2 regions of the Serratia sp. HNCC26DJ244 genome follow, and region 1 is predicted to be linked to the other one. Evidence: riboswitches for the same ligand, from Rfam matches in the RefSeq annotation. Region 1 holds a riboswitch; the other holds the start of a gene.
The links. A riboswitch is a leader RNA that binds a small molecule or an ion and turns the genes downstream of it on or off. The one in region 1 is predicted to bind thiamine pyrophosphate.
Positions count from the first base shown of each region.

Region 2: linked by a shared signal. The riboswitch ahead of thiC (phosphomethylpyrimidine synthase ThiC) and the one ahead of thiB (thiamine ABC transporter substrate binding subunit) in region 1 are both predicted to bind thiamine pyrophosphate.

Region 1 covers NZ_JBXUGO010000002.1:158,535-162,275, forward strand. Annotated here, with positions in the region: gene thiP (thiamine/thiamine pyrophosphate ABC transporter permease ThiP) at 1-1,080, opposite strand, end outside; gene thiB (thiamine ABC transporter substrate binding subunit) at 1,056-2,042, opposite strand; TPP riboswitch at 2,184-2,345, opposite strand; gene sgrR (HTH-type transcriptional regulator SgrR) at 2,425-3,741, opposite strand, start outside.
Region 2 covers NZ_JBXUGO010000028.1:19,776-23,516, reverse strand. Annotated here, with positions in the region: gene hemE (uroporphyrinogen decarboxylase) at 1-690, opposite strand, end outside; gene nudC (NAD(+) diphosphatase) at 794-1,561, opposite strand; gene rsd (sigma D regulator) at 1,717-2,196, shown strand; TPP riboswitch at 2,274-2,397, shown strand; gene thiC (phosphomethylpyrimidine synthase ThiC) at 2,508-3,741, shown strand, end outside.

The sequences.
Region 1 (3,741 bases):
TTTGAGTTCACGGCTGCTCCATAGCAACATCATGGTGAGCACCAGGCATAACAAGCCAGCGCCGATGGCAATACGCAATGAAGTGAACAGTGCCTGCCATAAGATGGGTTGTTGCAACACTTCAAGCAGCGCCTGGTTGGCACCATCGATAATAATCGCCAGCAGTGGAGGTAACAGCAGCAACAGGGCCGCGCTAATTAACAGGGTATCGCTGATGCGTTGCCAAAGACTATCTTCTGGGTTGAACCAGCTTTGTGCTCGGGTATGGCCAACAGGTAATGCCTGGCTGAAGTGCTGGCAGAGTATGACCAATCCCAGGCAGAACCCCAGTTGGATTAATGCCAGTAGGGCCGCTCGGTTAAGATCATAGTCGTAACTTAATGCCTGATAAATCGCCAACTCGATGGTGGTGGCTTGTGGCCCACCACCTAATGACAGCACGGTGGCAAAACTGGCAAAACAGAGCATAAACACTAAAGCAGCACTGGGGAAAAGTTGGCGGCGCAGTGCTGGCCACTCGACAAAACGGAACTGCTGCCAGCCGTTCATGCCCAGTTGAGCGGCTAGCTGACGTTGTTCACTCGGAATGTTCTCCAACGCCTGGAGTAATAAACGGGTCGCCAGTGGCAGGTTAAAGAACACATGGGCCAGCAAAATACCTTGCAGTCCATAAGGTGAAAAATGGTAATCCACCCCTAGCCAGGCGCATAGGGCCGCCACCCAACCTTGCCGACCATACACGCTCAGTATGCCGAACACCGCCACCAACACCGGTAACACCAGGGTCATGGCGCATAGACGTAGCAGCAAATTACGGCCTGGGAAGCGCCGACGATACAGTGCCCGGGCAAGCCAGATGGCGGGGAAAACAGAAAACAGGGCCGATAGCAGCGCCTGCCAAAAGGTGAAACGCACCACATGCCACAAATAACGGTCTTGCCACAGGTTAGGCCCGCTGCTTCCAGGGGCGTGCCGCCATAGAGAACCCATGGCGGCTAACGCAATAAGCAGGATCAGGCCTGCGGCGAGCAGCCCAGGCCATAACCAGGCGGCGATCAGTGGCTGACGGCGGTTTGCCATGCCTGAACCCAGTTACCACGTTGCTGTGCTACTTCTTCTGAACTGAATTGCAAAGCGGTTTTCGGCACCATTATCTGTTCGAAATCCGCCGGGAGTGGCGTATTGGTGACTGGATACATCCAGTTACCCGTTGCGATGGTGTTTTGGAATGCCGGTGAAACCATAAATTGCATAAAACGTTCTGCCAATTCAGGCTGCTTACTGGCTTTCAGCCGGCCCGCTACCTCCACTTGCAGATAGTGACCTTCACTAAAGTTTGCTGCGGCATAGTGGTCTTTTTTCTCTTCGATCAGGTGATAGGCTGGGGAGGTGGTATAACTGAGCACCATATCACTTTCCCCTTTCAGGAACAGGCCATAGGCTTCGCTCCAGCCTTTGGTGACGGTGACGGTTTTCTTTGCCAGTTGTTGCCAGGCTTGTGGTGCATCGTCTCCATAGACTTTCTGCATCCATAGCAGCAGTCCAAGCCCCGGGGTACTGGTGCGAGGATCCTGATAGATGATCTTCCAGGGCTGATCGCTACTCACCAGTTCTTTTAAGCTTTTCGGTGGGTTTTTCAGTTTGTTTTTGTCATAGACGAAAGCAAAATAGCCATAGTCATAAGGCACGAAAGTCTGGTCGTGCCAACCGTCTGGGATATTGAACTTGCTGATGTCCACCTGGCTGGCGGTGAACAGACCGGTTTGCTGGGCGGCTTGTAGAAGATTGTTATCTAACCCCAGAACCACATCGGCGGCGCTGTTGCTACCTTCCATTTTCAGGCGATTAAGTAATGAAACGCCATCTTCCAGCGCGACGAATTTCAACTCACAATCACAATCTGCTTCAAACGCTTTTTTTACTGCTGGGCCAGGGCCCCAGTCGGCAGCGAAAGAATCATAGGTGTAGACCGTCAGTGTTGGCTTCGCCAAGGCTGGCATGGTTAATAACAGTAATAAACAAGGTAGGTATTTCTTGACCACTTTGCACTCCTGAAAAATAAGGGGCAAAGGTATCTGAGGGCGGGTTCACTAGCTTATTTCAAATTACCCAATAGCTTAGTCAGCATCTTGGCTAATTCAGGTGCTTACCTGTTGGTAGCCACTGGAAATTGATAGCAGATCAACAACGCAGTACTCAAATCCCTCCGCCGGTATTGACCGGATCAGGTTCGACGGGTGTACTCTCAGCGGAAAAACTGGCTGTGCAGGTGTTGCATCGTATTGAGCAACAGCCCGTTGCGTTTCAGGCAACGATGGGGATTTTCCGCACCCCGTTGAGACGGCGCTATTGTAAAGGCTAATGGATGCGGGTGAAAGCCGATTATCCCATGTGCCGTAAAAGAACAGTTCCTTAGGGGGGCGGTCAAACTTCGGGTGGTGCAAACCAGGCAGATTTAAAGTCAAACCAGCCCAGCGTATTCATTCGCACTCCGCGCATGCTGCATTGACCATGCAGTTGTAACCAGTGATGAAACAAAGGGTGCAACTGATGGCTGCTCACTAGCCGCTGGCTGAATTCTGCAATTGATAGGCGGTTATCTCGCCATAATAGGGCATTTTGTGCCATATCTTCATTCAGGCAATGCTGAATCAACGGTAATTCATACAGCGTAGCAAACAGGGAAAACTCCAGTGGTAGCGTAAAGTTGGCACTGCCCAGCCACAGATCACTTTCTGCCTCGCCTTGATGCCAGGCGTCGTAGCTGATGGTTTGTACCTTGAGGGTGATGTGGTGTTCTGCCAGCAGCGACCTAATGGCTTGCTGGATGGCATGAAACTCGGAGTGTTCACCGTAGAAGGTCAGTGTCAGTGTGGTCAGGTTTGCTGGTTTTTGAGGGGGCTCGAAGGTGCGGTTATGCAACCAGCGTGGCAACATACCATAGGCCGGTGCCCAGTACCGTTGATAGATTGAACTTGCATGGTTAAGCAGTGCAATAGGGTTGAACAACGCACAGAGCCAATGGCGGATTTCGGCATCTGAAGCCAGAGGGGAGCGCTGATCAAACAGTAGAAAGTAGCAGCCTTCTTCTAGCCGGTTTTCCAGTTCATTTTTACCGCTATCATCCCCCTGTAGCTGTACACCGGGATGGATCAGTTCTTCTGCCACTTCCGGTAATAGCCAGATATTAACTTCATCGATGAGGGCGCGATAACCGAAATAGTCATCAAAAGCATGAATTTTCATCTGGCCGTGATGATTGCGCACCACCCGGTAAGGCCCGGTACCCACCGGGTGGCGGGAAAAGTCTGGCAGGCTTTGCCATTCCCGGGGCAGGATCATGGCGTGTACACTTCCCAGCAGCCAGGGCAACCAATAGTCAGGGGTATGGAGATGGACATCAATAACATAAGGGGTAGGGGAAACCACCCGGTCAATATGTGAAAACAGGGGCAGAGAAATAAGACGGCTTAGTGAATAGGTGACATCCTCCATTTCCAGCTCGCGGCCATGATGAAAATGAATCGCCGGGCGCAGATAAAAACGCCAATGTAACGGGTTGATGGTTTGCCAATGATGTGAGAGGTCCGGTTCGAGTTCCCCATTTTCCTCATTTATGCGAGTTAACCCATTGAAAATCTGCCGGGCCAGATGGGTTTCCGAGCGGCGTAGCGCTGAACCGGGCAGCAGATTGTCAAGTTGGCGATAGTAGAGGACCCGCAAGATATGCTTACCTTGGCG
Region 2 (3,741 bases), on a different contig from region 1:
AATTTTATGCATATAGTGCAGCGAGAACTCACGGTAATCACGCCCGGTCAGTACCCCACCCCAGGTATCAAACACCATGACAGACTGGGCACCGGCCTTAATCTGAGCATTGAGATAAAGAATGACGCTGTCCGCCAGTTTATCCAGTAATAGATGCAACGTCTGTGGCTCGGCGTACATCATTTTCTTCAGTTTAGTGAATGCCTTACTGCTCCCGCCCTCCACCATATAGCTCGCCAAAGTCCATGGGCTACCAGAAAAACCGATCAGCGGTACGGCTCCCTTCAACTCACGACGAATGGTACGAACCGCATTCATGACATAACCCAGCTCATCTTCTGGATCACACAGCGGTAGCTTTTCTACATCAGCCCGGCAGACAATCGGCGAAGTAAATCGGGGCCCCTCACCCGCCTCAAAATAGAGCCCCAACCCCATGGCATCAGGGATGGTGAGAATATCAGAAAACAGAATAGCGGCATCCAGCGCATAGCGACGTAAGGGTTGTAATGTCACCTCGCAGGCCAGCTCAGCATTTTTACACAACGACATAAAATCACCGGCCTGAGCACGCGTGGCTTTATATTCTGGCAAATAACGCCCAGCCTGACGCATCATCCATACTGGTGTGACATCCACGGGTTGGCGCAGCAGGGCTCGCAGGTAGCGATCATTTTTCAAATCATTCATTTCTTATTGGTTCCCGTCATCATCAACCCCCATTGTATACTGGGTTGGGTAAGTTGGCGTGAGCACTTAAATCATCAAGGCACTTAAGTCATAAAGACAGCTATTATTCTGCCCGACACAGCACTACCGTATCTTCAATCAGGCGACGCGCGACAGTACCCGGCGGGGGTAACAGCGGCAATTGGTCATAACGATACCAGCCAGCATTGAGTAGCTCTTTCGGGTCATGCTGCAGTTCCCCTGCCTGATAATCTGCCATAAACGCCATCATCAACGAATGAGGGAATGGCCAAGGTTGTGAGGTGACATAACGCAAATTCTTGATAACGATATTGCTCTCTTCCATCACTTCCCGTGCTACCGCCTGTTCCAGCGTTTCCCCCACCTCCACAAACCCCGCCAGCACAGTATGTATACCACCACGGTGACGCACATGTTGAGCCAGCAGGATTTCATCATCACGGCGAATGGCAACAATCACGCAAGGGGCGATCTGCGGGTAATATCGCTCGCGGCAGTGATCACAAAGGCAAGCATTTTCGCTTCGGCTCAAATGCATTTTATGGCCACAATAGCCGCAAAACCGGTGTGAGCGATAAAAGTCCGCCAACTGCACACCCCGCCCAGCCAACTGAAACAGACCACGATCAAGATCGAGCAACTGGCGTACCGAGTTCATATCCCTCGGCATCGATTGACGCACCAACCACACTGGGGCGCCCTCCCATTCGCCAATCTGACTGGCCAATTGACCATGCAATGAAAATATTGCTGCTGAACCAAACGGTAGTTCACCCTTTGGTAACCAGATTTTGCTTTCATGGCTGACTATCCACCAGCCTTGTTCATTACCTGTTAATGCAAATTCCATATGTTGTTGCACAACCTCTGCGTCACTGGCAAGCTAGTCATTGGCTTATCACCTTTTAATAACTTACTGTTTATAACCCAAGTTCATGCAAGTTGCAGCCCCTAGCAGCCTGCATAGTGACAGAAAATTTAATTTGATTACTCTCGGAGTCAACTATGCTCAACCAATTGGAAAGCCTGACTCAACGCGTTGGTGGCAATAATCAGTTAGTCGATCAGTGGCTACAGGCCCGCGAGCAATTGTTGGTTGCCTATTATTCTTTAGTCGGTATCAAACCGAGTAAGGGAAAACCTACGCCGTTAAATGACAAAGCGCTGGAGAATTTTTACCATAATCTGCTGGACTACCTCTCTGCGGGGCATTTTCACGTTTATGCCAAAATTATCAAACAGGTGGAAGGCTCCGCCAGTCCGAAAATGGCACTAACCACCAAGTTCTATCCAAAGTTGGAAGCTAATACCGAAGCCATCATGGCATTTCATGATCGCTACAGCGGGGTTGAACTCGACCAAGATCTCTGTCTGGAGTTCAACCAGGCGTTATCAGATATCGGCGAAACGTTAGCATCACGTTTTGCACTGGAGGACCAATTAATTCTACGGGCAGCGGAGATCTTGCAGCAGAGCCAATCCTGACGCCACCAGCACTGAGCCGTAGCAATGCAAAAGATGACGCGTTAGCTTGTAGTTTTTATTAAGCCTTTTATACTGGCAACATCTTGTCGGAGTGCCTAGCGCTGATTGCTTCATTAAATCAGCCAGGCTGAGACCGTTAATTCGGGATCCGCGGAACCTGATCGGGTTAATACCCGCGAAGGGAACAAGAGTAATCTATTGGCAGCGGCCCCACCCTTTGCGGGCTAACTCGCTGCCAGTCAATATCATTACTCCCGCCAAGCTCCAGACAAGCAATTTTCCACACATCAACACACTGATAGGAATTTGCTATGTCTACCATAAATAAACCACGTGTCCGTAAAGAACAGCGCGATGAAGCACAACAGTTTATTGATTCTTTACAAGGTACCACCTTCCCTAACTCACACCGTATCTATCTTGCCGGTTCCCGTAGCGATATTCAGGTACCGATGCGTGAAATTCAGCTGAGCCCAACGCTGATTGGCGGCACTAAAGACAACCCTCAATATCAACAGAACGAAGCCATTCCGGTGTATGACACCGCAGGCCCCTATGGTGATCCGCTGGCAACCATTAATGTCCACCAGGGGTTAAAAAAACTACGCGCTGGCTGGATTGCAGCACGAGAAGATACCGAAACACTAAGCCACGTCAGTTCGGGGTTTACCCAACAACGGCTGGCCGATGCCGGGTTGGATCACCTGCGTTTCGAGCACCTGCCTCAGCCACGTAAAGCGCGTAAGGGCCAGTGTGTTACTCAGTTGCACTATGCGCGAAGCGGCATGGTGACACCAGAAATGGAATTTATTGCCATCCGTGAAAACATGGGGCGCGAGCGTATCTGTAGCGAAGTCCTACGCCAACAGCATCCAGGCCAAAGTTGGGGAGCTAACCTACCGGAAAACATTACACCCGAGTTTGTCCGCCAGGAAGTGGCTGCCGGGCGAGCCATCATCCCCGCTAATATTAACCACCCTGAATCCGAGCCAATGATTATTGGCCGTAATTTTCTGGTCAAAGTGAATGCCAATATCGGCAATTCGGCCGTTACATCATCAATCGAAGAAGAAGTCGAAAAGTTGGTATGGTCAACCCGTTGGGGAGCCGATACCGTGATGGATCTCTCTACTGGCCGCTATATCCACGAAACACGCGAATGGATCCTGCGTAACAGCCCGGTGCCGATTGGTACCGTGCCGATCTATCAGGCACTGGAAAAAGTGAATGGTGTGGCGGAAAACCTAAATTGGGAAATCTTCCGCGATACCCTGGTGGAACAGGCGGAACAAGGCGTCGATTACTTCACTATCCATGCGGGCGTGTTGCTGCGTTACGTACCGATGACCGCCAAACGGCTGACCGGCATTGTCTCCCGTGGGGGGTCGATCATGGCAAAGTGGTGTCTATCCCATCACCAGGAAAACTTTCTCTATCAGCATTTCCGTGAAATCTGCCAAATTTGTGCCGCCTATGATGTCTCACTATCGCTGGGTGATGGCTTGCGTCCAGGCTCTATTCAAGATGCTAATGACGAAGCCCAAT